One region of the Arthrobacter sp. GmRoot5-12 genome, then DNA from elsewhere that is predicted to be linked to it. Evidence: riboswitches for the same ligand, from Rfam matches in the RefSeq annotation. Region 1 holds a riboswitch; the other holds the start of a gene.
What was found. A riboswitch is a leader RNA that binds a small molecule or an ion and turns the genes downstream of it on or off. The one in region 1 is predicted to bind glycine.
Positions count from the first base shown of each region.

Region 2: it holds a riboswitch for glycine, as region 1 does, so the genes downstream of both, cycA (D-serine/D-alanine/glycine transporter) here and gcvP (aminomethyl-transferring glycine dehydrogenase) in region 1, are expected to answer to the same signal.

Region 1 covers NZ_AP046056.1:1,063,642-1,078,732, forward strand. Annotated here, with positions in the region: gene AC6JAM_RS04765 (peptidoglycan bridge formation glycyltransferase FemA/FemB family protein) at 1-546, opposite strand, end outside; gene AC6JAM_RS04770 (lipid II:glycine glycyltransferase FemX) at 679-1,812, opposite strand; gene AC6JAM_RS04775 (tryptophan-rich sensory protein) at 1,934-2,479, shown strand; gene AC6JAM_RS04780 (L-serine ammonia-lyase) at 2,526-3,965, opposite strand; gene gcvT (glycine cleavage system aminomethyltransferase GcvT) at 4,109-5,257, opposite strand; gene gcvP (aminomethyl-transferring glycine dehydrogenase) at 5,269-8,127, opposite strand; glycine riboswitch at 8,181-8,288, opposite strand; glycine riboswitch at 8,315-8,412, opposite strand; gene AC6JAM_RS04795 (TetR/AcrR family transcriptional regulator) at 8,506-9,042, opposite strand; gene AC6JAM_RS04800 (MFS transporter) at 9,128-10,687, shown strand; gene AC6JAM_RS04805 (Dps family protein) at 10,769-11,248, opposite strand; gene AC6JAM_RS04810 (APC family permease) at 11,470-13,026, shown strand; gene AC6JAM_RS04815 (AMIN-like domain-containing (lipo)protein) at 13,106-13,651, opposite strand; gene AC6JAM_RS04820 (DUF4193 domain-containing protein) at 13,811-14,113, opposite strand; gene AC6JAM_RS04825 (hypothetical protein) at 14,206-14,409, opposite strand; gene AC6JAM_RS04830 (LacI family DNA-binding transcriptional regulator) at 14,517-15,091, opposite strand, start outside.
Region 2 covers NZ_AP046056.1:1,445,121-1,460,211, reverse strand. Annotated here, with positions in the region: gene AC6JAM_RS06590 (L-serine ammonia-lyase) at 1-947, opposite strand, end outside; gene glyA (serine hydroxymethyltransferase) at 1,236-2,558, opposite strand; gene gcvH (glycine cleavage system protein GcvH) at 2,555-2,938, opposite strand; gene gcvT (glycine cleavage system aminomethyltransferase GcvT) at 2,988-4,136, opposite strand; gene gcvP (aminomethyl-transferring glycine dehydrogenase) at 4,146-7,019, opposite strand; glycine riboswitch at 7,180-7,280, opposite strand; glycine riboswitch at 7,572-7,670, shown strand; glycine riboswitch at 7,671-7,766, shown strand; gene cycA (D-serine/D-alanine/glycine transporter) at 7,817-9,358, shown strand; gene AC6JAM_RS06560 (hypothetical protein) at 9,531-10,331, shown strand; gene AC6JAM_RS06555 (LamB/YcsF family protein) at 10,315-11,064, shown strand; gene AC6JAM_RS06550 (DUF445 domain-containing protein) at 11,280-12,641, opposite strand; gene AC6JAM_RS06545 (glycerophosphodiester phosphodiesterase) at 12,691-13,590, shown strand; gene AC6JAM_RS06540 (CoA transferase) at 13,598-14,983, shown strand; gene AC6JAM_RS06535 (DoxX family protein) at 15,043-15,091, shown strand, end outside.

The DNA of each region.
Region 1 (15,091 bases):
GGTGCTCATGATCAGTTCTTCGGCGTCCTGGATGCCCACCAGGTTCTTGATGAACATCCAGTTGACGTTGACGAAGTTCATGTCCAGGCCCTGGTGCTCGAACCCCAGCCGTTCCAGGTCGGCCACCAGGGGCCGGTTGTCCTCGACGTCGGGGTGCTCGGCGCCGTCGGCGTCCCGGGCGATGTACCTGACGTTCGGCGAGATCCGCAGTTCAGCGGCTTTGCGGCCTGCCGCGTGCTTGCGGAGAAGCTCGACGACGGCGCCCACCAGGTTCCGGTCCGTGTAGTCCATAAGGGGGCCCTTGGCGCATTCACAGACGGTGTAGCCGAGGCGGTTTGTGGTGTAGTTGAGCTTTCCTGCCGCCACGAGTTCCCCGTTGCGCCGGACCCCGAAGAGTTCCACCTGCTGGCCGCGTGCTCGCTGGAAACGGGCAAAATCAATGGACTGTAGGAAGCTGTTCTGCGGGTGCTTCAGGGCGAAGGCCTCAAAGTCGGCGTCGCTGAGGTTGGCGTATTCAAGCCCGGTAGCGGCGGAAACTGGATTCAAGGGGTGACCTTCTTCTGGACTCTTCGCGGCCTGGTGGGCGCGCGATGGGCGGGCGGTGTTCGGGGCGGCCGGCACGCGGGCGTGCTGGCCCGGCGGGGGTCGCGGGAGCTTTGCGGGTCTGGCGGCTGCAGGTCAGTAGAACTGCTGGCCGGTCCGTGCGGTTTCAATCCGGCGGAAGATCTTTTCGCCGCCTTTGACCCAAAGCCGGTGCCGCAGCGGGGACAGGACGTAGTCGTGGCAGCCCACGAAGTCGGTCACTGTCTTGGTGAAGCTGGTCTTGAACATGCCCATTCCGTAAAGGTTGTGGGTCTTGTCCTTGATGCGCGCAGCTGGAGGCGTGCCGCAGAAGTCGTACTCGGTGCAGCCGAGTTCCTGCATCCGGCGGATGGCCGCCCACTGGACCAGGTGCGAGTCACCGTACTGTTTGCGGTTCTGGGTGGAACCGCCGTCCTTGTAGGTTGCCTTGGCACCGTAGTTGATGACGAATGCGCCCACGCTGGGCTTTCCGTCCTCGTAGGTGAAGAAGAAGTTGCCCTGGCCGCGGTTGCTGAACTCATCCCAGAACTGTGCGTAGTAATCGTAGCTGCGCAGGGGCATGGATCCCTTGGCGCTGACGGTGTTGACCATCAGGTCGTACAGGGCGCGGTAGGTTTCAGGTCCGGGTTCCTGCCGGACCACCTGGCAGCCTTCGCGTTCGGCACGCCGGATGGCATTGCGGGCGCGCGAGGAGATGGCTTTGAATACTGTCTCTTCGGAGCCGGAGATATCCAGCAGGGCGGTGGAGTCGTTGGACTGGATATTGGGCGCTTTCACCAGGTTGGCCGCGCGCAGTTCCTTCTGCACCTCGTCGGAGTCGATAATGTCCGGTTCCACTTTGATGGTGAAGACATTCAGCTTCCTGCCGCGGACAAACGCGGCAACGGATTCAAGGACGGGGCCGAGGTCCGCTGCATCGGCCAGGTCGGGGCCCTTGATCAGGTACCACAACCGTCCCAGGACGGGGAAGCTCTTCTCCAGCACCAGGTTGTAGCTGGAGTTTCCGGGGCTTTCCAGCACCAGGAACCGGACTTTCCAGCCGCTTCCGTTCTTGACCGATGCATAGGCGGCGGACTGCAGCATATTGCCGCCGTTCGGATTGGCCGTGACGTGCTTGTCCCAGTTTTCAATTTCCTCGGCGGTGGCAAAACGTGCGGTGAATTGTCGCAAGGGGGCCTTGTCCAATCGGGTCTGTGCGCGGTTTCGGTAGTTCTGGGTGCGTGCGGACATGCAGCCTCAAGTCTAAAGCCTGATGTGCTTCCGGCTTTTCGCCGACCGGCGGTGCACGGGCGGCATCCGGGTTCAGGATGCCCGCTTGACGCCGCTGTTGGCGGTCAACAAGGGTGTAGGCATGAGGCCGGATGGGGAAGAGACTACAGCCCGCACGGGGAGCGACGGACAGCCATACAGCGCCGGGGTGCAGGTGGCCGCGCTTATCGGATTCCTGGTGGCGTCACTGTTGGTGGCGGCGCTGGGCGGCCTGGCCTCGGCGGCCAATGTCTCCGGCTGGTACGCCACCGCAGACAAGGCGCCCTGGTCCCCGCCCAACGGCGTGTTTGGTCCCGTCTGGACCGTCCTCTATGCGGCAATGGCTGTCGCAGCGTGGCTGGTCTGGCGCCGGCGGACCAGCAGGACACGCCCGGCAATGGCCGCCTACGCCGTCCAGCTGGTCCTCAATCTTGCCTGGACCCCCGCGTTTTTCGCCCTTTACCCCGCCCTTGGCACGCCGGCCCTGTGGCTGGGGCTGGCCATCATCCTTGCCCTGATCGCCGCCGTCGCAGTAACCGTTGCGTATTTTGGTCCCATTAGCCGCACGGCCGGGCTGCTCCTGCTGCCCTACGTGTCATGGCTGGTGTTTGCGGCCAGCCTGAACTGGTGGGCCGCGGCGCATAACTAAGCGATGGTCTCCGCGTGGCCTGTGGCGTCGCGTTGCCAGGTGGGGATCAGCATTCGACGACGCTGACGGCGAGGCCGCCCATGGCGGTTTCTTTGTATTTGGAGGACATGTCCTTGCCGGTTTCGCGCATGGTGATGATGACTTCGTCCAGGGACACGCGGTGGGTGCCGTCGCCCCAGAGCGCCATTTTCGCGGCGTTGATCGCTTTCGCGGCCGCGATCGCGTTCCGTTCGATGCAGGGGACCTGGACCAGCCCGCCGATCGGGTCACAGGTCAGGCCCAGGTTGTGTTCCATCGCGATTTCCGCGGCGTTCTCCACCTGCGCCGGGGTCCCGCCCATGACCTCGGCCAGGCCCGCGGCCGCCATCGAGGACGCCGACCCCACCTCGCCCTGGCAGCCGACCTCGGCCCCGGAGATCGAGGCCTGTTCCTTGTACAGCACCCCCACCGCGCCCGCGGCCAGCAGGAACCGCACCACCACAGCGTCCCGGTCCTCCTGGGTGGCCTTGTCCATGCCCGGGGCGAAATGCAGGGCGTAGAACAGCACCGCGGGGATGATCCCGGCCGCCCCGTTCGTCGGGGCGGTGACCACCCGCCCGCCGGAGGCGTTCTCCTCATTCACCGCCAACGCCACCAAATTAACCCACTCCTGCCAATACCTGGCATCGAACGGGCCCGCGTCCCACGCCGCATCCGTCTCCTCGACCGGGCCGCCCGCGGATTCCTTCTTCAACCGGTCGTACCAGTCAGGGGCGCGGCGGCGGACCTTCAACCCGCCCGGCAGCACCCCCGCCCGCCTCAACGAGGCGGCCACGCAGCCCTCCATCACCGACCAGATCTGCAGCAGCCCCGCCCGGATCTGCTCCTCGTCCCGGGAGACTTTTTCGTTCACGAGCATCACATCGGCGATGCCCAACCCGGTCGCCGCGCAGTGCCCCAGCAGCTCCGCCGCGGTCCGGAACGGCAGCGGCAGTTCCTGTTTGGACGCGTCCAGTTCCTGCTGCGCCGCGTCCTCCTCGCCCTCCCGGACGATGAACCCGCCACCCACCGAGAAAAACGTCGCCGCATGCAGCACCTCCCCGGCCGCATCAGTGACCGTGAACGTCATCCCGTTCGTGTGCCGCGGCAACACCGTCAACGGCCGCAGCACCATGTCCTTCACCCCGTACGGCAAGGCCACAGCACCGGCCAGGTTCAGCACCCCGGTCTCCGCGATCGAGGCCAGCCGCTCCTCCACCTCGGCGGGCAGGATCAACTCCGGATGGAACCCCTCCAACCCCAACAAAACGGCGGTCATCGTCCCATGCCCATGACCCGTCGCCGCCAACGACCCATACAAATCAACCCGCAACCCCGCCACATCACCCAGGACACCCAGGCCCTTGAGCTCCTCAGCGAACACCGCAGCAGCCCGCATCGGCCCCACAGTATGCGAAGACGAAGGCCCAATCCCGATCGAAAACAGGTCAAAGACACCAACAGCCATAACGGGGTATTTCCTAACTAAATCTGGTTCGGTTGCCGCTCAACCCACTTCCTGTACGTCCTGTCAGCCTCGACACACCGGTCCATGCGCACCAGGGGCCGGCAGAGCCGGACCCGAAGCCCGGCCACGGTGCGGTACAGGGCTTACTTTTGGCGTTTGTAGAACGGGAGGTCGACGACTTCGAATGGCTCCGCCTTGCCACGGAGGTCCACGTCGAGGGCGGTGCCGGGTGCCGAGTATTCGACGTCGACGTAGGCCATGGCGATGGGGTAGCCAAGGGTGGGCGACGGCTGGCCGGAGGTGACTTCGCCAACCGTGGCGCCGTCCTTGAGGACGGGGTAGTGCGCGCGTCCGGCGCGGCGGCCCTGGCCTTTGAGCCCCACGAGGCGGCGGCCGGAGGTGCTGCCGGCTCCGGCTTCCTTTTTGGCGGCCAGGGCGGCTTTGCCGACGAAGTCGCCTTCCTTGGAGAGCGCGACGACGGGGCCGAGGCCGGCGGCGAACGGGTCGCCCTGCAGCGACAGTTCGTTGCCGTACAGGGGCATTCCCGCTTCGAGGCGCAGGGAGTCACGGGAGGCGAGGCCTGCCGGGGTCAGTTCCCTGTCGTCGGCGACGGCGATCAGTGACTGCCACAGCGCGGGGGCATCGTCGTTGCCCACGAAGATTTCGAACCCGTCCTCACCCGTGTACCCGGTGCGCGCAAGCAGGAGTTCCTTTCCGGCGCCGCCTACCAGGAGCGGCACGCTGACGGCGGCGTAGTACTTCAGCTCGGTGACCAGTGCGTGCTGCGCGGCCGGGACCAGGCGCAGCAGGAGTTCCTGGGCCTTGGGGCCCTGGACGGCGATCAGCGACGTGCGGGCTGAGGCATCCTCCACTACAACATCGAACCCGGCGGCCCGTTCCTGCAGGGCAGCGGCTACCACGGCGGCATTGCCCGCGTTGGGCACCACCAGGAAGACGTCGGTACCATCCTGCGCGGCAGGGCGTCGGTACGTGATGAGGTCGTCGACGATGCCGCCGTCCTCATTGCAGATCAGCGAGTACTTTGCCTTGCCCACGGCCATGGCGGAGATCTTTCCCACCAGGGCGTAGTCCAGGAACGCGGCGGCGCCGGGGCCGGTCACCCAGACCTCGCCCATGTGGGAGAGGTCGAACAGGCCGGCGGCCCTGCGCACGGCATGGTGTTCAGCAAGCTCCGAGCTGTACTTCAGCGGCATCTGCCACCCGCCGAAGTCCGTGAAGGAAGCTCCAAGCTTCTTGTGCTCGTCGAAAAGAGCGGTGTATTTCTCGGTCATGGCGCCGGTCCTTAGTTTTCGAAGTCTTCCAGCGGCGGGCAGGAGCAGATCAGGTTCCGGTCCCCGGCGGCGCCGTCGATGCGTCCCACGGGCGGGAAGTACTTGTCCTGCTTGTGGTGGGCAGGGAACGCCGCCTGCTCCCGCGGGTAGGCGCGGTCCCAGTCAGAGCTGACGACGGCGGCCGCCGTGTGGGGTGCGCGGCGCAGGGGTGAATCCGCTACAGCAAAGTCGCCGTTGGCCACCTGGTCGATTTCCTTGCGGATGCTGATCATGGCCTCGATGAAGCGGTCGATCTCGGCCAGGTCCTCGGACTCGGTGGGCTCCACCATCAGCGTGCCCGCGACAGGGAACGAAAGGGTGGGGGCGTGGAAACCGAAGTCGATCAGCCGCTTGGCCACGTCCTCGGCCGTGACTCCCGTCTTCGCCGTGAGTTCGCGCAGGTCCAGGATGCACTCGTGCGCCACCAGCCCGCCTTCACCGGTGTACAGGACCGGGAAGTATTCGTTCAGGCGGGACGCGACGTAGTTGGCCGCCAGCAGCGCGGACTTGGTGGCCTCGGTCAGGCCCTCACCGCCCATCAGCTTCACGTACGCCCACGAAATCGGCAGCACACCGGCCGAACCGAACCGGGACGCCGAGATCGCCACACCGTGCCCGGCTTCGTGCGCCGCCTTGTTCGCGTCGCCCGGCATGAACGGTGCCAGGTGCGCCTTGGCGGCAACGGGCCCGACGCCGGGTCCCCCGCCGCCGTGCGGGATGCAGAAGGTCTTGTGCAGGTTCAGGTGGGACACGTCCCCGCCGAACTGGCCCGGCTGGGCCAGCCCTACCAGGGCGTTGAGGTTGGCGCCGTCGATGTAGACCTGGCCGCCCGCGGCGTGCACAGCGTCACAGACTTCGCGGACATCCCCATCGTAGACACCGTGGGTGGAGGGGTAGGTGATCATGATGGCCGAGAGGACGTCCTTGTTGGCCTCGATCTTGGCCGTCAGGTCGTCGTGGTCGATGGTGCCGTCGGCAGCCGTGGCCACGACGACCACCTTCATGCCCGCGAGCACGGCGGAGGCGGCGTTGGTGCCGTGCGCCGAGGCCGGGATCAGGCACACGTTGCGCTGCTGCTCGCCCCGGGAATGGTGGTAGCCGCGGATCGCGAGCAACCCGGCGAGCTCGCCCTGCGAGCCCGCGTTGGGCTGGATGGACACCTGGTCATACCCGGTGATCGTGGTCAGGTCCGCTTCCAGGCCGGCGATGAGTTCGCGCCAGCCTTCGGTCTGGGAGTCCGGGGCGAACGGGTGGATCGAGGCGAACTCCGGCCAGGAAATGGCTTCCATCTCGGCCGTGGCGTTCAGCTTCATCGTGCATGAACCCAGCGGGATCATGGTGCGGTCCAGCGCCAGGTCGCGGTCCGAGAGCTTGCGGATGTAACGCAGCAGCTGGGTTTCAGACCGGTGCGTGTTGAAGACCGGGTGCTGCAGGTAGTCGGAGGAACGCTCGACGGCGGCCTCCAGCCCAAAGCCCTGGCCCTCGCCCTGGACCTCGGCAACCGTGGCGCCAAAGACGTCGGCAACCTGGGCGACGATGGCCGCCGTCGTGGTTTCATCGAGGGCGATGCCTACGGTGTCGGCGTCGACGCTGCGCAGGTTGATGCCCCGCGCCTCGGCGTCGGCGATGATGCCAGCAGCCCGTCCGGGGACCCGGACCGTAAGGGTGTCGAAGAAGCTCGTGTGCAGCACCTCGACGCCGGCGGCCGCAAGCGAGGCCGCCAGGCTACGGGCGTGGCGGTGCGCCGTTTGGGCAATCGCCTTCAGTCCGTCGGGGCCGTGGTAAACGGCGTACATGGACGCAACGATGGCCAGCAGCGCCTGGGCGGTGCAGATGTTGGACGTGGCCTTCTCGCGGCGGATGTGCTGCTCGCGGGTCTGCAGGGCCAACCGGTAGGCAGGCGTGCCGGCGTCGTCCTTTGACACCCCAACCAGGCGGCCAGGCAAGGAACGCTCCAGGCCTTTGCGGACAGCCATGTAGGCGGCATGGGGGCCGCCGAAGAACAGCGGCACGCCAAAACGCTGGGCTGAGCCGACGGCAATGTCCGCGCCCTGCTCGCCCGGAGGTGTGATCAGTGTCAGGGCCAGCAGGTCCGCAGCGACCGTGACCAGCGCGCCCCGGTCCTTCGCTGCAGAGATCACCGCGGACTGGTCCCACACGCGGCCGGAAGCGCCGGGCTGCTGCAGCACGATCCCGTTGATGTCGCCCTCGGGCAGGCCCTTGGACAGGTCGGCGACCTCCACCTCGAAGCCGAGCGCCTCCGCACGCCCCAGCACGATGGCGATGGTCTGCGGCAGCACGTCGATGTCCAGGACGGTCTTGCCGTCTGCCGCGGGCTTGGTCTTGTTGGCGCGGCGCATCAGCAGCACGGCCTCGGCCACGGCCGTTGCTTCATCCAGCAGCGAAGCGTTGGCGATGGGCAGGCCCACAAGGTCCTGCACCATGGTCTGGAAGTTCAGCAGCGCCTCAAGCCGGCCCTGGGAAATCTCCGGCTGGTAGGGCGTGTAGGCGGTGTACCAGGCCGGGGATTCCAGGATGTTGCGGCGGATCACCGGTGGAGTCACGGTGTCGTAGTAGCCCTGGCCGATCAGCTGCACCGCCGTCTTGTTCTTGGCGGCAAGCTTCCGCAGTTCCGTGAGGACTTCAACCTCACTGAGGGCGTCCTGCAGGCGAAGGGCGGTGTCCTGGCGGATGACCTTGGGAACCGCGGTGTCCACAAGGGAATCGACCGAGTCGTAGCCTACGGCTTTGAGCATGGTGTCGACGTCGGCCTGGCGGCGCGCGCCGATATGGCGGTCTACGAAAGTGGTGGAGGCTGGGGTAACCGACACGAAGGAACTCCATTTACTCAGGCGGCGAAGGGTACGCCACAGCTATTCGGGTTCCTCCCCGCTCTGTATTGGACCTGAGAGTTTCCGCGTTCCCTGCCTGGGCAGGACCCGCTTGCACCGTCGGTGAGCACAACAGTCCCTACCTCTCCAAAAGAGAATAAGACTGCCTGCTGCTTTCCAGAGGTGCCTCGCCGCGGCGGTACGGGGGCCTGCGAGATTCCTGGGGAGGATTTGCTCCTACGGCGCCTGCCTGTACTTCCGGCAGAACTCTCCCGCCGCAGATCAAAGGCTATTCATTTGTTGGATCATGAAGGCCGGTGACAGCCCTCACAACTTTCTATTGTCCTACGCGGCAACCCCTCCCGGCAAATGACGGAGCTACCTGCGGAGCCGTTCCAGCGCGGCCAGGAGTTCCTCCACGTCAGCGGCCGCTCCCCCAGCCGGCGCAGGGGCCACGGACAGCATGGCGTTGAAGTACAGGCCGTCCCCCATATAGAGGACTGCCTTGGCCAGCCCAGGTCCCACATCCGCAGCAATTTCGTCCAGCCAGCGCTGCTGGATGGCCGCGAAGCGGCGCCGCGTCTCCTCGTGGGCCACCTCTGCAAGCCGGGTGGCGGCCACGATGGCACGGTCCAAAGGGGTATCCGCCCAGACCGAGGAACGGATGAAGTAGGCCGCGGCGCCTTCAGCTGCCGACGCCATGGCATCGGCATCCTCGCTCGCCAGGCCCTCCAGGCGGTCAAGCAACACGGCAATCAGGGCTTCCTTGTTGGGAAAGTGGTAGAGGAGGCCGCCTTTGGATACGCCGGCCTTGCGAGCCACGGCATCGAGGGTGGCCGCCCGCTCACCCACTTCAATCAGCAGGGACTCGAAGGCGTCAAGGACCGCGTCACGGGCAACAGGCTTTCGGGGCATGCCCTCCATCATGCCCTCCCCCGTGCAGGAATGAGGAAAACCATCGCATTTTTAAACTATACCGTCCGGACGGTATAGTTATCTCATGACCACTTCCATCGAGAGTTCGGCAACCGGGCAGGCAAGCAGCACTTCCGTGCGTCCTCCGTGGCGCGACTGGCTGGCGCTGGGGCTCCTGATGTTTCCCGTGCTGCTGGTGGCGGTGGACAACACCGCACTGACGTTCGCGCTGCCGGCCATCGCCCGGGCCCTGGAACCCACGGGCGTGCAGCTGCTGTGGATCGTTGACGCCTACCCCCTGGTGCTGGCCGGGCTGCTGGTATCAATGGGAAGCCTCGGCGACCGGATTGGGCGGCGGAGGCTGCTCATCCTTGGCAGCATCGGCTTTGCCGCGCTGTCCGTTGCGACGGCTTTTGCGCCCGCGCCGGAATGGCTCATCGCCGGCCGCGCCGCCCTGGGATTCTTCGGCGCCATGCTGATGCCGTCCACCTTGTCGCTGATCCGCAACATTTTCCCCGAGCCCAATCGCCGCAGGCTGGCCGTCGCCATCTGGGCCGCCGGATTCTCCGGCGGCGCGGCCCTGGGTCCGATCTTCGGCGGCTGGCTGGTGGAGCACTTCTGGTGGGGTGCCGTCTTCCTGGTGGCGGTCCCCCTCATGCTCCCCCTGCTGGCGTTTGGACCGGCCCTCATCCCGGAATCGAAGGATCCGGCACCCGGCAAGGTGGACATCCCCAGCATCCTGCTCTCCATGCTGGTCATGGTGCCCGTTGTCTACGGGATCAAGGCAGTTGCCACCGAAGGTCCAGGGGCGGCAGGTCTGGGCGCCATCGCCTTCGGCCTGGCCATGGGGGCGGTGTTCGTGCAGCGGCAGCAGCGGCTGGCGCACCCCCTGCTGGACATGTCCCTGTTCCGGAACAGGGTGTTCAGCATGGCCATCAGCGCCAACATCCTTGCCTTGTTCTCCTTCAACGGCTTCATCCTGTTCCTCGCCCAGCACCTCCAACTCCTCGAGGGAATGACGCCGTCCGCAGCCGGCGTTGCCATGATCCCGGCACTGGCCGCCACGGTGGTGGCCGGCCTGGTGGTGGTGCCGCTGGTCCGCAAGATCCGCCCGGGATACGTGGTGGCTGCGGGGTTGGCGTTCAGTGCCACCGGCTACACCATGGTGGCATTCGGGAATCACGACGGCGGCCCCTCGCTGCTGCTGGCAGCCCTGCTGGTCCTTGCACTGGGCGTGGGTACGGCCGAAACCATCTCCAACGACCTCATCCTCGGGTCCGCGCCGCCGGAGAAGTCAGGCGCTGCCGCGGCAATCTCCGAGACCGGCTACGAGGTGGGGTCGCTGCTGGGCACGGCGGTACTGGGCTCCATCCTGACGGCGTCCTACCAGCAGAACCTGCGGCTGCCCGCAGGCCTTGACGGCATGCTGCCCGGCTCCTCCCTGCACAGCGCGAGGGAAACACTTGCCGGCGCAGTGGAAGCAGCAAACCTGCTGCCCGCTTCCCTATCGGACACCGTCCGGGACGCTGCGGCGTCAGCGTTTGATTCCGGCGTGCACATCACTGCGGCAATTGGGCTGGTACTGATGGCGACGGCGGCAGTCCTCGCCGCCGTCGTGCTGCGGAAGGTGCCGAAAGCGGCCTGACCAAGCGAAACAAAAAGGGCGCCTGGTACCGGATCAATTCCGATACCAGGCGCCCAAAGGGTCCAGGCGGGTGACTGCCGGCTACTTGGAGTCGGCGGCTGTGACCTTGGCGGTCGGCTTCATGTTTTCAGCCTGCACCATCCAGGCAAACTGCTCCAGCCGGGCAATGAACTCGTGCAGGAGGTCCGCGGAGGTGGGATCCTCCTCGTCCACCTCGTCATGGACTTTGCGCATGGTGCCCACGGCGGCTTCCATGGCGGCAACGATCCGCTCGATGGCATCCGTAGTGCTGATCAGCCCCTCAGGGAACTGGGCCAGGCTGGTGGTTTCGGCAACGGTGGAGCTGCGGCCGTCCGGGAGTGCATGCAGGGCGCGCATTCGTTCGGCTGTGTCGTCGGCGAACTGGCGGGCAGCGTCGACGATCTCATCAAGCTGCAGGTGCAGGTCGCGGAAGTTGGTGCCCACGATGTTCCAGTGCGCCTGCTTGCCCTGGACGTGCAGTTCGATCAGGTCGGCCAGGACAGCCTGCAGATTGTTGGTCAGTGTCGGTGAAGCTTTCATGCGTCCTCCTCAAGTGGTCCAATACGGCCGACGCTACCAGCCGAGCACCTAGCGGCGGCAGGGCTTTCGGCAATTTCTCAGTGAGCTTACTAATTTGGAAAGGAAGTCATAAACGAATGTGATTCATATTGCGTCTTGCATCACAGGTCCGGCACCCCCATACTAAATGAACGCCATTCATATAGTGACCTCCGTCTCACAGCCTTCCAGAAAGTGGTGCCATGACAGAGACAATCCGCACCAGTACGGCCAAACCCGGTCCGCACGCCCACGCCCCGTCCGCGGACGGCGTCAGCGCCAAAGGCCTCAAGGGCGGGCAGCTCGGGCTCCTCGCCGTCGTCGTCCTGGGCATTTCAACGATCGCCCCCGCCTACACCCTCACCAGCGCACTCGGACCCACCGTCAATGAAGCCGGACTCCAGTTGCCAGTCATCTTCCTGATCGGGTTCATCCCCATGATCCTGGTCTCGCTCGCCTACCGGGAGCTCAACGCCGACTCCCCGGACAGCGGCACAACCTTCACCTGGGTGACCAAAGCCTTCGGCCCCTGGGTCGGCTGGATGGGCGGCTGGGGCCTGCTGGCCGCCAACATCATCGTGCTGTCCAACCTGGCCGGCGTCGCCGTCGACTTCTTCTACCTCTTCCTGTCCCAGCTCACCGGCTCACCGGAACTGGCAGACCTGGCCGGCAACAAAGCGTTGAACGTCCTGACCTGCTTCGTGTTCGTGGCGCTGGCTGTTTGGGTCAGCTACCGCGGGCTGCACACCACCAAGGTGGTGCAGTACGGCCTGGTGGGCTTCCAGCTTCTGGTCCTGGGCCTGTTCGTCGCCATGGCCTTCGCCAACTGGTCCACGTCCGAAACGGCCATCCCGTTCAGCTGGGACTGGTTCGACGTCACGAAGATCGAGACGTTCGGCCAGATTGCCGCCGGCATCTCGCTGTCGATCTTCGTGTACTGGGGCTGGGATGTGTGCCTCACGGTCAACGAGGAAACAGCGAACGGCCAGAAGACGGCCGGACTGGCCGGCACCCTGACCGCCGTCATCGTCCTGGCCATCTACCTCCTGGTCAGCATCGCCACCATGATGTTCGCCGGCGTCGGGGACACCGGCAACGGCCTGAACAACGCCGACAACCAAGAGAACATCTTCACGGCCCTGGCCTCCCCCATCATGGGCCCCTTCGCCATCCTGATGTCCCTCGCCGTGCTGTCCAGTTCCGCGGCCTCCCTCCAGTCCACGTTCATGTCGCCGTCCCGAAGCCTGCTGGCAATGGCGCACTACGGCGCCCTGCCTGAACCGTTCAGCCGGATCAGCAGGAAGTTCGCGACGCCGGGCTACGCCACCATCGCCGCCGGCATCCTGTCCGCCGGGTTCTACGCGGTGATGCACGTGGTCAGCGAAAACGTCCTGAATGACACCATCCTGGCCCTGGGTCTGATGATCTGCTTCTACTACGGCCTCACCGCGCTGGCCTGCACCTGGTACTTCCGCCACAGCCTGTTCAACAGCACCCGCCACTTCCTGCTGCGGCTGGTATGCCCGGTGGTGGGCGGCGTGGGCCTGTTCGTGGTGTTCGTCCAGACCGCCGTGGACAGCCTGGCGCCGGAGTTCGGCAGTGGTTCCGAGGTCTTCGGCGTGGGCCTGGTGTTCATCCTGGGCATCGGCATCCTGGCCCTGGGCGCCGTCGTCATGCTGGTCATGTCCCGCACGCACCCCGGCTTCTTCCGCGGCGAAACCCTCAAGCGGGACACCCCCGCGCTGGTAGTGCCGGAATAGATCGCTGAAGGCCGCCACAACGCTGCCTAAACGAAAAAGGTGCCGTGCCCCCATCAGGGGCACGGCACCTTTTTCGTTTTCACCAGTAGTGCGCCACGTCGATCACCAGGCGCGAGCCCGGACCGGGACCGGCCAGGGTGAAGACCCGGAACGGCAGGCGGGCCCGGACGCCCAGACCGAGACTTGTGTACCCCTCGAAGCTTCCGGCCGAAACCACCTGGCGGAACGTCTGGTAGCCGGCCACGTTGCTGAGTTCAGCCTTGTCCGCCGGGTTGTAGGTGGGGTTGCCGTTCTGGTCGTAGGACGGCGCCTTGATGCTGATATGCAGGCGCGCGCCGCCCCGTACCGGGATGAAGGCCCCGGAGCCTTCCTGCTCAATCCGCGGCACATACTGCACCGTGTAGGACACGGCGGGCCCGTTGAGGTCCACCACCAGCCGGTCGAAGCAGTAGTGCTGCCCGGTCCGGACATTGGTGACCGATGCGGTCCCCGTATCCTGCCCGGTCTTCGCAAGGGAGCCCCATGTGAGGCCGCAGTAGGGCGCCGCCGAGGCGGGCGCCTGGACCACGATTCCCAGCCCGGAAGCCAACAGGATTGCCGCGAGCCAGGTGAGGAACTTCTTCATAGCAGTGCCATCCACGACTAAAGACCATTGGATGCTTCCAGCGTAGGAGTGTCCGGACCGGGAAACGAGGGGGCATTTTGATAACGACGGCGTCCGGGGACAAAGCAGCGCCGGCCACCTCGGGGAGGTGGCCGGCGCCGGCAAAAATCAGGAAGACACTCAGCCTTCGCAGTCGCGGCAGTACTTCAGGCCGTCCTTTTCACGGGCAACCTGGGAGCGGTGCCGGACCAGGAAGCACGACGAGCAGGTGAACTCATCGGACTGCTCGGGAACCACAATGACGGTCAGTTCCTCATTGGACAGATCGGCGCCGGGCAGGTCGATGCCTTCAGCGGTGTCGTTCTCGTCGACATCGATAACCGCGGTCTGCGCGTTGCCGCCCCGTGACGCCTGGAGGGCCTCGAGAGAGTCGGCCGGCGACTCTTCTTCCTGCTTGCGTGGAGCATCGTAATCGGTAGCCATAGCGTGTTCACTTTCGTTGCTGCGCAGCGCCATTTCAGGCACCTCAGTGCAGCAGTTTAGGGCATTATCGCGCTACCGGCGCAATAGTGTGGCTAAGCAGACATTCTGCCGCTTCCGCCCGCTGTTCCTGCATGCCCGGACCGGGCCTGGTCGGCACCGAGGGACACTCCGCTCAAGGCCGGAAGCCAGCCCCACCGGGTGGCGTCGGCCATGGCGCCGGCGGCACTGGACTCAGATTCGTAGGTGAAGGTGTCCAGCAGCCAGTCGCGGAGCCGGATGAGCAAGGTAGCCGTCATGCACTGAAAACTACGCAGCGATTGTTGTGGCCAAGTTTCGCGCCGGTCTCCCCCGGATTAAATCAGCTGCCGGCAGGATCTCCGGCCGGATTCGGCAGGCGGGTTCTTCAGGCGGGCGGTGCCGTGCTGCTGCGCAGGACGAGTTCCGGCTCCACGACAAGTGTCCGGGGTCCTTCCGCGCCGCTGAACGCCGTCAACATCATCTGCATGCACCGCCGGCCCAGTTCCTCGAAGTCCTGCCGGACCACCGTCAGCGGCGGACTGAAATAGCCGGCCTCGGGCTGGTCGTCGAAGCCCACCACGGACACGTCCTGCGGCACTTTGATGCCGGCCTCGGTCAGGGCGCGCAGGACTCCCAGGGCCATCTGGTCGTTGCCCACGAAAAGGGCGGTGGCCCGGCGGGTGGCCGCGATCCGCCGGCCGATGGCGTAGCCGCTGCCGGCGCTCCAGTCACCTTCGATGATCAGGTCCGCCTCGAGTCCTGCGGAGGCAAGGGTGGACCGCCAGCCGTCGGCACGCGCCACGGCATCGATCCAGTCCTGCGGGCCCGCGACGTGCCCGATCCTGACGTGCCCCTGCCCAATGAGGTGCCGCACGGCGAGTTCGGCCCCGCGGCGCTGGTCCACCCTGACGCCGCCAACAGTGTCATTCCCCTCGGGTCCAACGGCCACCACCGGGACCC
Region 2 (15,091 bases), 380 kb from region 1:
AACAGCACCGCGGGGATGATCCCGGCCGCCCCGTTCGTCGGGGCGGTGACCACCCGCCCGCCGGAGGCGTTCTCCTCATTCACCGCCAACGCCACCAAATTAACCCACTCCTGCCAATACCTGGCATCGAACGGGCCCGCGTCCCACGCCGCATCCGTCTCCTCGACCGGGGCGCCCGCGGATTCCTTCTTCAACCGGTCGTACCAGTCAGGGGCGCGGCGGCGGACCTTCAACCCGCCCGGCAGCACCCCTTCCCGCCTCAACGAGGCGGCCACGCAGCCCTCCATCACCGACCAGATCTGCAGCAGCCCCGCCCGGATCTGCTCCTCGTCCCGGGAGACTTTTTCGTTCACGAGCATCACGTCGGCGATGCCCAGCCCGGTCACCGCGCAGTGCCCCAGCAGCTCCGCCGCGGTCCGGAACGGCAGCGGCAGTTCCTGTTTGGACGCGTCCAGTTCCTGCTGCGCCGCGTCCTCCTCGCCCTCCCGGACGATGAACCCGCCACCCACCGAGAAAAACGTCGCCGCATGCAGCACCTCCCCGGCCGCATCAGTGACCGTGAACGTCATCCCGTTCGTGTGCCGCGGCAACACCGTCAACGGCCGCAGCACCATGTCCTTCACCCCGTACGGCAAGGCCACAGCACCGGCCAGGTTCAGGACCCCGGTCTCCGCGATCGACGCCAGCCGCTCCTCCACCTCGGCGGGCAGGATCAACTCCGGATGGAACCCCTCCAACCCCAACAAAACGGCGGTCATCGTCCCATGCCCATGACCCGTCGCCGCCAACGACCCATACAAATCAACCCGCAACCCCGCCACATCACCCAGGACACCCAGGCCCTTGAGCTCCTCAGCGAACACCGCAGCAGCCCGCATCGGCCCCACAGTATGCGAAGACGAAGGCCCAATCCCGATCGAAAACAGGTCAAAGACTCCGACTGCCATAACTAAATCCTTACTGAAACTGTGGTTCGGTTGGTGTGGCCGGGCTGGGGTGGAGCGGGCAGGACATCCTCTGCATGCTCGGTCGCGAAGACGCCCGCTAAGCGGACGTGACGCTCCCTTAGACGCACGCTGCCGGATGCCCCGCCCACTCCGAGGGTCTGTCACCAAGGCGACATGCCCACGAGGGGCCGGCGGAGCCGGACTTTTCGAAAGCCTGCGTCAAAGCGACGAAGGAGCAGCAGGCGTGAAAATGTCCGGTCCGCCGGGCCCGTTAGCGATCACGATCCCTTAGGACAGGGGTGCCACGCCCGGGTAGAGCGGGTGCGCCGAAGCCAGGACCTCGACGCGGTGACGCAGACCGGAGAGGTCGGCGTCGGCGTCGGCGATCAAAGCTTGGGCGATGATGTCCGCAACCTCGCGGAAGGCGTCCTCGCCGAACCCGCGGGTGGCCAGTGCGGGCGTGCCGATGCGCAGGCCTGAGGTGACCATGGGCGGGCGGGGGTCGAAGGGAACGGCGTTGCGGTTGACGGTGATGTCAATGGCGGCGAGCCGGTCTTCGGCCTGCTGCCCGTCGAGGTCGCAGTTGCGCAGGTCGACCAGGACCAGGTGCACGTCGGTGCCGCCCGAGATCACGCTGATGCCCTTGGCGGTGACGTCCGGCTGGACCAGGCGTTCCGCCAGGAGGCGGGCACCGGCAAGGACTCGCTCCTGCCGCTCGCGGAACTCTTCGGACGCCGCGATCTTGAACGCCACGGCCTTGCCGGCGATCACGTGTTCCAGCGGGCCACCCTGCTGACCGGGAAACACAGCCGAGTTGATCTTCTTGGCGATGTCGGCGTCGTTGGTCAGGATGATGCCGCCGCGCGGACCGGCCAGGGTCTTGTGCGTGGTGGACGTGGTGACGTGGGCGTGCGGCACCGGCGACGGGTGCAGCCCGGCCGCCACCAGTCCGGCGAAGTGCGCCATATCCACCATCAGGTAGGCCCCCACGGAGTCGGCGATCCGGCGGAATTCCGCGAAGTCCAGCTGGCGGGCGTAAGCGGACCAGCCGGCCACGATCAGCTGAGGCTTGTGCTCCTGGGCCAGCCGTTCCACCTCTGCCATGTCGATGGAGTGGGTGTCCTCGCGGACCTGGTACGGGACCACGTTGTAGAGCCTGCCGGAGAAGTTGATCCGCATGCCGTGGGTCAGGTGGCCGCCGTGCGCCAGGTTGAGGCCCATGATGGTGTCGCCGGGCTTGATCAGGGCGTGCATGACGGAGGCGTTGGCCTGTGCACCGGAGTGTGGTTGGACGTTGGCGAACCCGGCGCCGAAGAGGTCCTTGACCCGGTCGATGGCGAGTTGCTCGATGACGTCCACGTGCTCGCAGCCGCCGTAGTAGCGCTTGCCGGGGTAGCCTTCGGCGTACTTGTTGGTCAGGACCGAGCCCTGGGCCTGCATGACCGCAGCGGCCGTGTGGTTCTCGGACGCGATCATCTCCAGGCCGTCGCGCTGGCGGCCAAGCTCGTCGTCAATCTTCGCGGCAACCTCAGGGTCCAGGATGGACAGGTCGGCGTTCAGGCTTGGGGAGGCCACCTGCTCGAAGGCGCCCACTTCTGCCGGGGCGCTCACAGCTCGCCGCCGTTTGCTGCTGCGTATTCCTCTGCCGACATGAGCGGGCCTTCCTCGGTAACGGCCACCTTGAAGAGCCAGCCCGCACCGTAGGGATCGCTGTTGATCAGGGCGGGGTCCGTGACCACGCCGTCGTTGATCTCGGTGACCTCACCGGTCACGGGGGCGTAGAGGTCGGAGACGGATTTGGTGGATTCCACCTCGCCGCAGGTCTCGCCGGCCGTCACGGTGGAGCCGACCTCGGGGAGGTCCACGTACACGATGTCGCCCAGGGCGTCGGCAGCAACGGCGGAAATCCCGATCCCCGCGGGGCCGGATCCGTCAACAGCAACCCACTCGTGCTCGGCGGAGTACTTCAGTTCAGAAACAACTTTGCTCATTGTCTACTTTCCTTCTCTTCAAAACCTGTGGTGGTTGGGCGAAATCGATTTACTTCTGGCGCTTGTAAAAGGGGAGGGGGACGACTTCGAAGCGCTCGGGCTTGCCGCGGAGGTCGATGTCCAGGACGGTCCCGACTTCAGCAAATTCAACGTCGACGTAGGCCATGGCGATGGGGTATCCGAGGGTGGGGGAGGGCTGGCCGGAGGTTACTTCGCCCACCAGGGTGCCGTCCTTGAGGACGGGGTAATGGGCGCGGGCAGCGCGGCGTCCGGCACCCTTGAGGCCCACCAGCTTCTGCCCGATGCTTGAACCGACTCCTGCGGCCTTGATGGCGGCCAGGGCGTCCTTGCCTACGAAGCCGCTCTCCTTCGCCAGCGACACCACGGGGCCCAGGCCGGCCGCGTAGGCGTTGACGTGGCGGGAGAGTTCGTTGCCGTAGAGCGGCATCCCGGCTTCGAGGCGGAGCGAGTCGCGTGCGGCCAGTCCGGCTGGAACCAGGCCGGAGCCTTCGCCGGCCTGGAGCAGGGCCTCCCACAGTGCGGGGGCGTCCAGGTTGGGAACGTAGATCTCGAAGCCGTCCTCGCCGGTGTAGCCGGTCCGGGCCACGAGCAGGTCCTGGACCGTACCGTTGACGGCGATGCCCACCTCGACGGCGGCGTAGTACTTGAGCCCGGTGAGCAGTGCGTGCTGTTCGGCCGGGACCAGCGTCAGGAGGATCGCTTCGGAATTCGGTCCCTGGACGGCGATCAGCGAGGTGTTGGCGGAGGCGTCCTCCACAGTGACGTCGAAGGCGGCGGCGCGTTCCAGCAGTTCCTTGGCCACCACTGCGGCGTTGCCCGCGTTGGGCACCACCAGGTACCTGTCCACGCCCTCTTCGGGGGATGGCCGGCGGTAGGTGATGAGGTCGTCGATGATGCCGCCATCGGCGTTGCAGATCAGCGAGTACTTTGCCTTGCCCACGGCCACCGCGGACAGTTTGCCGGCAAGGGCGTAGTCCAGGAAGGCGGCGGCGTCGGGGCCGGTCACCCAGACCTCGCCCATGTGGGAGAGGTCGAACAGGCCGGCCGCCCTGCGCACGGCATGGTGTTCCGCGAGTTCAGACTCGTACTTGAGCGGCATCTGCCACCCGCCGAAGTCCGTGAACGAGGCCCCGGCCTTCTTGTGCTGCTCGAAAAGAGCGGTGTAGTTCTCAGTCATTGGAAGTCCTCAGTTCTCAAATTCGGCTGTGCTGTCCTCGAACGCTTCGAGGGGCGGGCAGGAGCAGACCAGGTTCCGGTCGCCGGCGGCGCCGTCGATCCGGCCGACGGGCGGGAAATACTTGTCCTGGCGGAGCGAGGCAACGGGGAAGGCCGCCTGCTCCCGCGGGTAGGCGCGGTCCCAGTCAGAGCTGACGACGGCGGCGGCCGTGTGGGGTGCGTTGCGCACCGGGGATGCCTCCAGGGTGATGTCGCCGCTGGCCACCTGCTGGATCTCGCCATGAATGGTGATCATGGCCTCGATGAAGCGGTCGATCTCGGCCAGGTCCTCGGACTCGGTGGGCTCCACCATCAGCGTGCCCGCGACAGGGAACGAAAGGGTGGGGGCGTGGAAACCGAAGTCGATCAGCCGCTTGGCCACGTCCTCGGCCGTGACTCCCGTCTTCGCCGTGAGTTCGCGCAGGTCCAGGATGCACTCGTGCGCCACCAGCCCGCCTTCACCGGTGTAGAGGACCGGGAAGTATTCGTTCAGGCGGGACGCGACGTAGTTGGCCGCCAGCAGCGCGGACTTGGTGGCCTCGGTCAGGCCCTCACCGCCCATCAGCTTCACGTACGCCCACGAAATCGGCAGCACGCCGGCCGAACCGAACCGGGACGCCGAGATCGCCACACCGTGCCCGGCTTCGTGCGCCGCCTTGTTCGCGTCGCCCGGCATGAACGGTGCCAGGTGCGCCTTGGCGGCAACGGGCCCGACGCCGGGTCCCCCGCCGCCGTGCGGGATGCAGAAGGTCTTGTGCAGGTTCAGGTGGGACACGTCCCCGCCGAACTGGCCCGGCTGGGCCAGCCCTACCAGGGCGTTGAGGTTGGCGCCGTCGATGTAGACCTGGCCGCCCGCGGCGTGCACAGCGTCACAGACTTCGCGGACATCCCCATCGTAGACACCGTGGGTGGAGGGGTAGGTGATCATGATGGCCGAGAGGACGTCCTTGTTGGCCTCGATCTTGGCCGTCAGGTCGTCGTGGTCGATGGTGCCGTCGGCAGCCGTGGCCACGACGACCACCTTCATGCCCGCGAGCACGGCGGAGGCGGCGTTGGTGCCGTGCGCCGAGGCCGGGATCAGGCACACGTTGCGCTGCTGCTCGCCCCGGGAATGGTGGTAGCCGCGGATCGCGAGCAGCCCGGCGAGTTCGCCCTGCGAGCCCGCGTTGGGCTGGATGGACACCTGGTCATACCCGGTGATCGTGGTCAGGTCCGCTTCCAGGCCGGCGATGAGTTCGCGCCAGCCTTCGGTCTGGGAGTCCGGGGCGAACGGGTGGATCGAGGCGAACTCCGGCCAGGAAATGGCTTCCATCTCGGCCGTGGCGTTCAGCTTCATGGTGCATGAACCCAGCGGGATCATGGTGCGGTCCAGCGCCAGGTCGCGGTCCGAGAGCTTGCGGATGTAACGCAGCAGCTGGGTTTCAGACCGGTGCGTGTTGAAGACCGGGTGCTGCAGGTAGGCCGAGGAACGCAAAATAGTGTCGGGCAGTTCGAATCCCTGGGCGTCACCCACCGGACCGGCGCCAAAGGCGACGGCGACGGCGGAAAGTGTTGCCGCCGTCGTCGTCTCATCAACGGAGACGCCCACCGTGTCCGGATCGATGAAGCGCAGGTTGATGCCACGGGCTTCAGCGGCGGTGATCACCTTGGCGGCCTTGCCCGGAACGCGGACGGTGAGGGTGTCGAAGAAGGAGTCCGTGACCAGTTCGCGGCCCAGTGACGTGAGTGCTGTTGCCAGGACCCTGGCCTTGTGGTGGACGGTCTCTGCGATCGCCTTCAGGCCGTCGGGGCCGTGGTAAACGGCGTAGAAGGAGGACACGATGGCCAGCAGCGCCTGGGCGGTGCAGATGTTGGACGTGGCCTTCTCGCGGCGGATGTGCTGCTCGCGGGTCTGCAGGGCCAACCGGTAGGCAGGCGTGCCGGCGTTGTCCTTGGAGACGCCCACGATCCTGCCCGGGAGGGTACGTTCCATTCCCTTTTGGACGGCCATGTAGGCGGCGTGCGGCCCCCCAAAGAACAGCGGCACGCCAAAACGCTGGGTGGAGCCGACGGCAATGTCCGCCCCCTGCTCGCCCGGAGGTGTGATCAGTGTCAGGGCCAGCAGGTCCGCAGCCACGGTGACCAGCGCGCCCCGGTCCTTGGCAGCGGCGATCACGGCGGATTGGTCCCACACGCGGCCGGAGACCCCGGGCTGCTGCAGCACGACGCCGTTGATGTCGCCGTCGGGCAGGCCCTTGGACAGGTCGGCGACCTCCACCTCGAAGCCGAGCGCCTCCGCCCGGCCCAGCACGATGGCGATGGTCTGGGGGAGGCAGTCGGCGTCGAGCACCGTCTTGCCGTCCTTCGCTGCCTTGGACTTGTTGGCGCGGCGCATCAGCAGCACGGCCTCGGCCACCGCCGTTGCCTCGTCCAGCAAGGAAGCGTTGGCTACCGGGAGCGCCGTCAGGTCCTGCACCATGGTCTGGAAGTTCAGCAGCGCCTCAAGCCGGCCCTGGGAAATCTCCGGCTGGTAGGGCGTGTAGGCGGTGTACCAGGCCGGGGATTCCAGGATGTTGCGGCGGATCACCGGCGGAGTCACGGTGTCGTAGTAGCCCTGGCCGATCATCTGGACTGCCGTCTTGTTCTTGGCGGCAAGCTTCCGCAGTTCCGTGAGGACTTCAACCTCGCTGAGGGCGTCGGTCAGCTTGAGCGCAGTTTCCTGGCGGATGGGCGCGGGGACGGCCACGTCAACCAGGCCATCCAGGCTGTCGTAGCCGATGGCCTTGAGCATGGTGTCGATGTCGGCCTGGCGGCGCGCGCCGATATGGCGGTCAACAAACGATGTTGGATGCGAATGAATCGTCATGAGGAACTCCAGATCTGGCCGGCCGAACGTGGCACGGCGTGGGATGGGTTCCTCCCCGCTCTGTATTGGACCTGAGAGATTCCGCGTTGCCTGCTGTTGGCAGGGGACCGCTTGCACCGTCGGTGAACCAGGCAGAAGCCTGATTGCTTTCCAGAGTCGCCTCGCCGTGACGGTACGGGGGCCTGAGAGATTCCTGGGGAGGATTTGCTCCTACGGCGCCTGACCGGTGTTTCGCCGGGAGGACTCTCCCGTCACAGCTCGAAAGGCTTATTCAAATGTGGGTGATTCGGCTCACAAGGTACCGGGATAGACCCGTCCGTGGCAAATCGGGCGGCTTCCGTGCGGGGCTCGAGGGGCACGTGACGCCGTTCTTCCCCGCTTGTGTCGGGAGGGGTTTGACATTCGATCGTGACGGACACCACACTGAACCCCGGGAATGGCGCCGCCGGTGGCTGGCTCAGCGTATCCGGAGCAGCCCACCAGTCGGTGCCTGTCCCATTGCATGACCGGCCGTGGCCCAAAAAGCCTGCGGCTTCCAACTGAATACGCCTTCGACCTGCGGCGGGAGAGCCCTGCCGGGTACATCCAGCAGGCGCCGTAGGAGCAAACCCTCCCCAGGAAACTCTCAGGCCCACGTACCGCCGCGGACAGGCAACTCTGGAAAGCAGCCGGGCATGACCCTGGCTCACCGGCGGTGCAAGCGGCTTTTGCTGCGGAAACTCTCAGGTCCACTACAGAGCGGGGAGGAACCAAATCTTTTGCGGCACCCAAAAGCCGCTTTATCGATGGAGTTCCTCATGGCGATTCATCCCCCCACGTCCAACGGCGAACCAGCCCGCAGCCAAGGCGCTGCCACGGCAGCCCGCAGCGAGCCTCCCCACCTGGAGCGGCAGCTCACCAACCGGCATATCCAGCTCATCGCCATCGGCGGCGCGATCGGCACGGGCCTGTTCATGGGTTCCGGCAAGACCATCTCCGCGGCCGGCCCATCCGTGATCTTCGTATACATGATCATCGGCTTTATGCTTTTCTTCGTCATGCGGGCCATGGGTGAACTGCTGCTCAGCAACCTGAACTACAAGTCCTTCAGTGATTTCGCCGCCGATCTCCTGGGGCCGTGGGCCGGATTCTTCACCGGCTGGACGTACTGGTTCTGCTGGGTGATCACCGGAATCGCGGACGTCATCGCCATTGCAGGGTACTCAAAGGAACTTTGGCCGGCGCTGCCACTTTGGATCCCGGGCCTGGCCACGGTGGGCATCCTGCTCCTGCTGAACCTCGCCACCGTCAAGGCGTTCGGCGAGACCGAGTTCTGGTTCGCCCTCATCAAGATCGTCGCCATCGCAGCCCTGATCATCGTGGGACTCTTCATGATCTTCACCGGTTTCCAGAGCGACGCGGGCACCGCAAGCTTCACCAACCTGTGGAGCCATGGCGGGTTCTTCCCCAATGAGTTCATGGGCTTCGTGGCCGGATTCCAGATCGCAGTCTTCGCCTTCGTAGGCATCGAACTGGTGGGAACCACCGCCGCCGAGGCCAAGAACCCCGAGCGCACGCTGCCCAAGGCCATCAACGCCATCCCCGTCCGCGTGCTGCTCTTCTATGTCGGTGCGCTGGTCATCCTGATGGCGGTCACCCCGTGGACCCAGTTCGCCGCCGGCCACAGCCCCTTTATCGGGATGTTCTCCCTGGCCGGCCTCGGCGCCGCGGCCACGGTGGTCAACCTGGTGGTCCTGACTTCGGCGATGTCCTCCGCGAACTCCGGCATCTACTCCACGTCCCGCATGGTCTTCGGCCTGGCCCAGGAAGGCGATGCCCCCGGTATCTTCAGCCGGCTCTCCACGAGGAAGGTGCCCAGCAACGCGCTGTTCCTGTCCTGCGTCCTGCTGCTGTCCGGCGTCGTACTCATGTATGCCGGCCAGGATGTTGGCATGGCCTTTGAAATGGTGACCACCGTGTCTGCGGTCTGCTTCGTCTTCGTCTGGTCGATCATCCTCGCCAGCTACATCTCCTTCCGGCGCCGCCGGCCGCACCTGCATGCGGCGTCGAAGTTCAAGATGCCCGGTGGCATTCCCGCCGTGTGGGTGGTGTACGCATTCTTCGCCTTCGTCCTTTGGGCCCTTACCACCCAGCCCGACACTCTCGTTGCACTGCTGGTAACCCCCATCTGGTTCGTCATCCTGGGCGTGGCTTGGGCCATTCTGCGGCGCCGTCCCGCCCACCTGGCCCGCTTCGAGGTCTTCCGTGCCGAGCTTCAGGCAGACCAGGCCACTGCCGCGCGCAGCGGCGGCCAGGACGCCGGGGCGGCGGGGCGCGAGGTCCAGCAGGCCGGGAAGTAACGTCCGACGGCGGGTTGCAGCGGCGGCGGTGAGGTGCAGGTACCGCATCCTGCCGCCGCAGCCCGCCGGACGAAGCCACGGCCCGGAAGTTAAGCATGCTTAGTGTCTATCCACATAGGATGGAAAGGCACGGCAGCCTAGCCGCTGCAGGTCGATTTGAATGAAGGTGACCATGGCCCGGCGCAGCAACCCCGCAGTACGCATCGCACAGGAAACCGCCCACAACGCAATGTTTGACGCCGAGGGCAAGCCCAAGCCCGGCGTCCACAACATGCTCCTGAAAGCAGTGCAGATCCAGCGGCCCCTGGTGGTTGGCTACATCCGCAGGCTCCAGAAGAGGCATCCGCGGGCGACGGCCGCGCAGCTGGCGGACATCGCAGAGCGCGACTACCTGCGGGCTGTTGCCGGAGGGGGAGCCCTGGTGGGTGCCACCGCCGTCGTCCCCGGCGTTGGAACCGTGGCGTCGCTGGGACTTTCCGCAGCCGCCACCGTTGGCTTCCTGGAAGCCACAGCCCTGTACGCAACATCGCTGGCTGAACTGCACGGCATCCGTCTGACCAACCCGGAAAAGGCCGGCACCATGGTCATGGCCATCATGCTCGGCGAGGAGGGCACCGCCCTGCTGGGCACGCTCAGCGGCCAGGCATCCGGCGGCGCCACCAACACCTGGGGCAACGCGCTGTCCAAATCCATGGTGGTGCCGGGTTTCGGCAGCGTCCGGAAGAGGATCCAGCATGCCTTCCTCAAGAACCTGCTCAAGCGCCAAGGGACTGCCTTGTTCGGGCGGGCCCTCCCGTTCGGCATAGGGGCCGTTGTCGGCGGAGCCGGTAACCTCGTGATGGGCCGTGCGGTGGCCAAGAATGCCCGGGAGGCGTTCGGGCCGATGCCGGACACCATTCCCGGGGAGCTGACTTCCGCTGCCGGGCCGGACAACCTGACGCTGGAAGGCAACATCATTGGATCTCAACGCTGACGTAGGCCAATCATTCGGCTCCTGGACCGCGGGAGGCGATCCGGCGATGCTCCAGCTGGCAACCAGCGCCAACGTAGCCTGTGGCCTCCACGCGGGGGATCCCGTCACCATGCTCGACAGCTGCAGGGCCGCGTACGAACTTGATGTCACCGTCGGTGCGCACCTGGGCTACCGGGACCTGGCCGGCTACGGGCGCCGCATGCTTGGCATGAGCTTCGACGAGCTCTTCGGGGACGTGCTGTACCAGCTGGGCGCGCTCGACGGGGTTGCGCATGCCGTGGGCGCCTCCGTGGACTATGTGAAGGCGCATGGAGCGCTGTACGACACCACGATCCATGACGCCGAGCAGGCCTCCGCCGTAGTGGCTGCGGTCAACGCCTACGATCCAGGCCTTCCGTTCCTGGGCTTCCCGGGCTCGGAGCTGCTGAAGCAGGCCAAGGAAGCCGGGCACCCGGTGTTCGTTGAGGCTTTCGCCGACCGTGCCTACCTCGCCGACGGCAGCCTGGTGCCGCTCTCCGAGGACGATGCCGTCCTGTACGACGTCGATGCGGTGGTCGAACGGGCCGTCCGCCTGGCCACGCAAGGCGAAGTGGTTGCCGTGGACGGATCCGTAATTGCGGTACGGCCCGACTCCCTGTGCATTCACGGTGGGACCCCTGACGCCGTAGAAATGGCGGCCCGGATCAGGGCAGGACTTGAGGACGCAGGCGTCGCACTGGAGTCCTTCGCGTAGGAGCCTGCAGCCGTACGGCGGGCCGACTTCTTTCAACAATTCCAGCGTCACTCCAGCCCTCCCTGCCGCCGTCGTACGCCTTATCGACACGCACATTCCTTTTCGCACCCCAAATATCCCCAGCGAAAAGGAAGATGCGCAGCGCCAAGATGAATCCGCAGCGAAAAGGAAGATGCGCAGCGCCAAGTCCACCCGGGACCTACAGCAGCGGAAAACTACCCAAAGATCAGCTGCGCCACCGTGAAAATCCCCAGCCCGGCCAGGGACCCCACCACGGTGCCGTTGATGCGGATGAACTGCAGGTCCTTACCCACCTGGAGCTCGATCTTCTGCGAGGTTTCCTCGGCATCCCACCGCGCCACGGTGTCCGTAATAACGCCTGCGATGTCCGAACGGTAGGTGCGGACCAGGTACCCGGCGGCGTCACCGATCCATGCGTTGACCTTCCCGGCCAGTTCGGGGTCGTCCACGAGCCGTGACCCAAAATCGCGCACCGCAGCCTTGAACTTGATGGTGAGTTCGCTGTCCGGATCATCCACGGCGCCCAGCAGCGCGTTCTTGACCGTTCCCCAGGTCCGCGAGGCCAGTTCGCGCACTTCGGGGTCGCCCAGGACCTGCGCCTTGATGTCTTCCGCGCGCGCAATCATCGCGGGGTCATGCTGCAGGTCCTGTGCCAGGTCGTTGAGGTACTTGTCGATTGACTGCCGCACCTGGTGGCGGGGGTCAGCCTGGACGGCACGGACGAACTTCAGGATCTCGATATAGACCTTGTCGCCCACCAGTCCGTCCACGAACTGCGGAACCCACGTGGGGGAGCGGTCGGACACCAGGCGGGTGACGGTTTCGTGGTTGTCGTCCACCCAGTCCGCCGCGCGGTCCACCAGCAGGTCCACCAGCGTGTGATGGTGCCCGTCATGGAAGATGCGCTCCGCCAGCCTGCCCACGGGAGGTCCCCACGGCGGGGTGAGCAGATGCTTGCGCACCATGCCCTCGATGACGGCCTGGACGTCGTCGTCATTCAAAACCTTGAAGGCGCCGCGGATAACGGCGGCTCCCTCCTTGGCCACGCGTTCGGCACCACCAGGGCCGGCCAGCCAAACGCCGGCCCGCCGCGCGATGTTGACGCTGGCCAACTTCTCCTGGACCACCTGCTCGGAGAGGAAATTGGTCTCCACGAACTCGCCCAGCGAGGCCCCGATCTGGTCCTTCCGGCGGGGAATGATGGCGGTGTGGGGAATCTTGATGCCCATGGGGTACTTGAACAGGGCCGTCACGGCGAACCAGTCGGCCAGCGCGCCCACCATTCCGCCCTCGGCCGCCGCGCGCACATACTGCAGCCACGGGTAGTCCTTCTGCAGCGCGAACGCAAAGACAAAAATCACGGCCATGGCGATCAGCAGGCTCAGCGCCAGCAGCTTCATCTTCCGCAGCGCTGCCGCTTTCTCGGCGTCGCCGGCACCGGGCTGGCGGCTTACGACGGCGCCTGCCGCCACAGTGCCAGGGCGCACCTGCTGTGCGGCCTCGGCGGGGGGATCCTGCGTGGTTGGCCCAGTAGTTGCCTCAGAGTTCACCTGCATGTGCCAAGCCTAGCCCCGAAGGCGGGGGCCGGTCGGCTACCGTGTGTCCATGACAATTGACGAGTCAGTGCCGCAGCGGCCGCTGGTCTTTGCCCATCGTGGTTCCAGCGGCGCATACGCCGAACACACCCGGGCCGCCTACCTGCAGGCATTGGCTGACGGGGCCGACGGGGTGGAGTGCGATGTCCACCTCACCCGGGACCAGCACCTGGTCCTGCTCCATGACGCCAACCTGGACCGGACGTCGGACGGGACCGGGCCGGTGGCTGAACGGACCCTGCGCGAGCTGCACCAGCTGGACTTCTCATCCTGGAAGGGGGTCCGCATTCCCGAAGAGTATGGAGCACGTTCGGAACAGCTGCTGACCCTCCCGGAGCTGCTGGACATCCTCCGCGGGGCGGGCCGCCCGGTGAAACTCGCCATCGAGCTCAAGCATCCCAGTCCCTACCAGCTCAAACTGGAGGACCGCGTGCTGGAGGTGCTCCGCAGCGAGGGCTGGGACCCGCAAAGCTCCACCGTGGACAACGTGGCCGTGACCTTCATGAGCTTCAGCCCGGACTCGGTCCGCCACCTGCTCCAGTCCGTCCCGCCGCAATACATCTGCCAACTGGTGGACGACCTCACCATCCATGAGATCCGCGGCGGGCTGGGCCTGGGCCTCATTACGGGGAGCGCCGTCGCCAACCTCATGAAGGCCACCCAGCTGGAGGGTGAACGGATCCTGGACGACCGGGAAGTAGGAATGGCCGGCCCCGGCATCGACTACGTCAGGGAGCGCCCGGCCACAATCCGCCGATGGCTGGACTCCGGGCGGCGCTTCCGGGTGTGGACCGTGGACTCCCCGGAGGATGTGGCACTTTGCCAGGAGCTGGGCATCCACGAGATCACCACCAACGTGCCGGCCCGCGTCCTGGACCAGCTCCACGCAGCCTCTCCGCAGGGAAAGTAGGGCGGACGTGGACGCGCACCACGTCAATCCGTTCCCGTATTCGCCCCGACGCTGGTGGGGCGGCGCCCTCGACGTCGAAGGCCTGGCACTGTACTCGGTGGGAGCCGCGGCGGAAGCGCTGAACCTGTATGCGCGCACGCCCGGCCGGTTCAGCACTACGCCGGCGCTTACCGCGGCTGCCTTCGATTCCTTCGGCCACCTGCGGATTGCCGGACGCAAGCCACAGGGCTTCGCGCCCCTGTCGGGCTTCCGGCAGACCCGCGATGGCTGGATCCGGCTCCACGCCAACTACCCGCACCACGAGCAGCGGCTGCTGCGCGCCTTGGGAGCCGCCTCCGCGGAAGGGGCGGAACAGGCTCTTCGTTCCATGGCGGCGCTTGAGGCTGAGGCCGCCATCCAGGGCCACGGCGGGATCGCTGCGGCCGTGAGGACGCGTGACGAATGGCTTGCGTCCGGCATGGGCCGGGCGGCGGGATCCGGACCCTGGATTGCCGTGGAGCATACCGACGGCACCACGGCCGGTCTGGGACTGCAGGACTTTGCCGCGGCGGCTACTACGGCAGGCGGCGAGGGCATCGGTGGCGGCAACAAACCGCCGCTGGAGGGGCTGCGGGTCCTGGACCTGACCCGGGTGATTGCAGGGCCGGTGGCCACCCGCCTGCTTGCAGCATTGGGAGCCGATGTCCTGCGGATCGACCCGCCAGCCTTCCCGGAAATCGAAGACCAGTTCGTGGACACCGCGTTCGGCAAGCGCAGCGCGGAAGCCGATCTGGGGCTTCCGCAGAACCAGCACAGCCTCCAGCAGCTCCTGGCCCGCGCCGACGTCGTGGTCACGGGTTACCGGCACGGCGCCCTGGACCGTTTCGGGCTCAACCCGCGGGAACTGCTGGCCTCGCACCCTGGGCTGGTGGTGGTCACCCTCAACAGCTGGGGGAGCGCCGGGCCATGGAGCGGTATGCGCGGTTTTGACAGCATTGTCCAGGCCGCCTGCGGAATCGCGCACGTGTACGGGAAGGACAATGACGACGGCGGGTGGCGCCCGGGTGCCCTGCCTGTCCAGGCGCTGGACCACGCCACAGGATACGGGGTGGCTGCGGCGGCCGTACGCCTCCTGGACCGACGCCGGGCGGCTGGGATGGGTGCCTGTGCGCACCTGTCCCTTGCCCGCACCGCCGAGGAACTGTTTTCCCTTCCAATGGGCACCGAAGCAGGGGACACCGAACCAGGGGTCACTGACGGCCCGGCAGAGCTACCCGGACCCCGCTACAACTCCATGGACAGCACCTACGGGCAGCTCCGCTACGTCGGTCCACCGTTGCTGGACGCGGGCCGGCCGGTGGACTACCTGTCCCCGCCGCCCCCGTATGGAAGCTCTCCGCCCGCCTGGAATTGAGGGACCTTGCCTCACAGGCCGGTTTCTGGCGGCCACCGTGGCTGTGATTGAGTGGTTCCATGCCTCTTCCCTGGTCCGGTCCTGCAGTCAGGGGCTTGTCCGTACCGA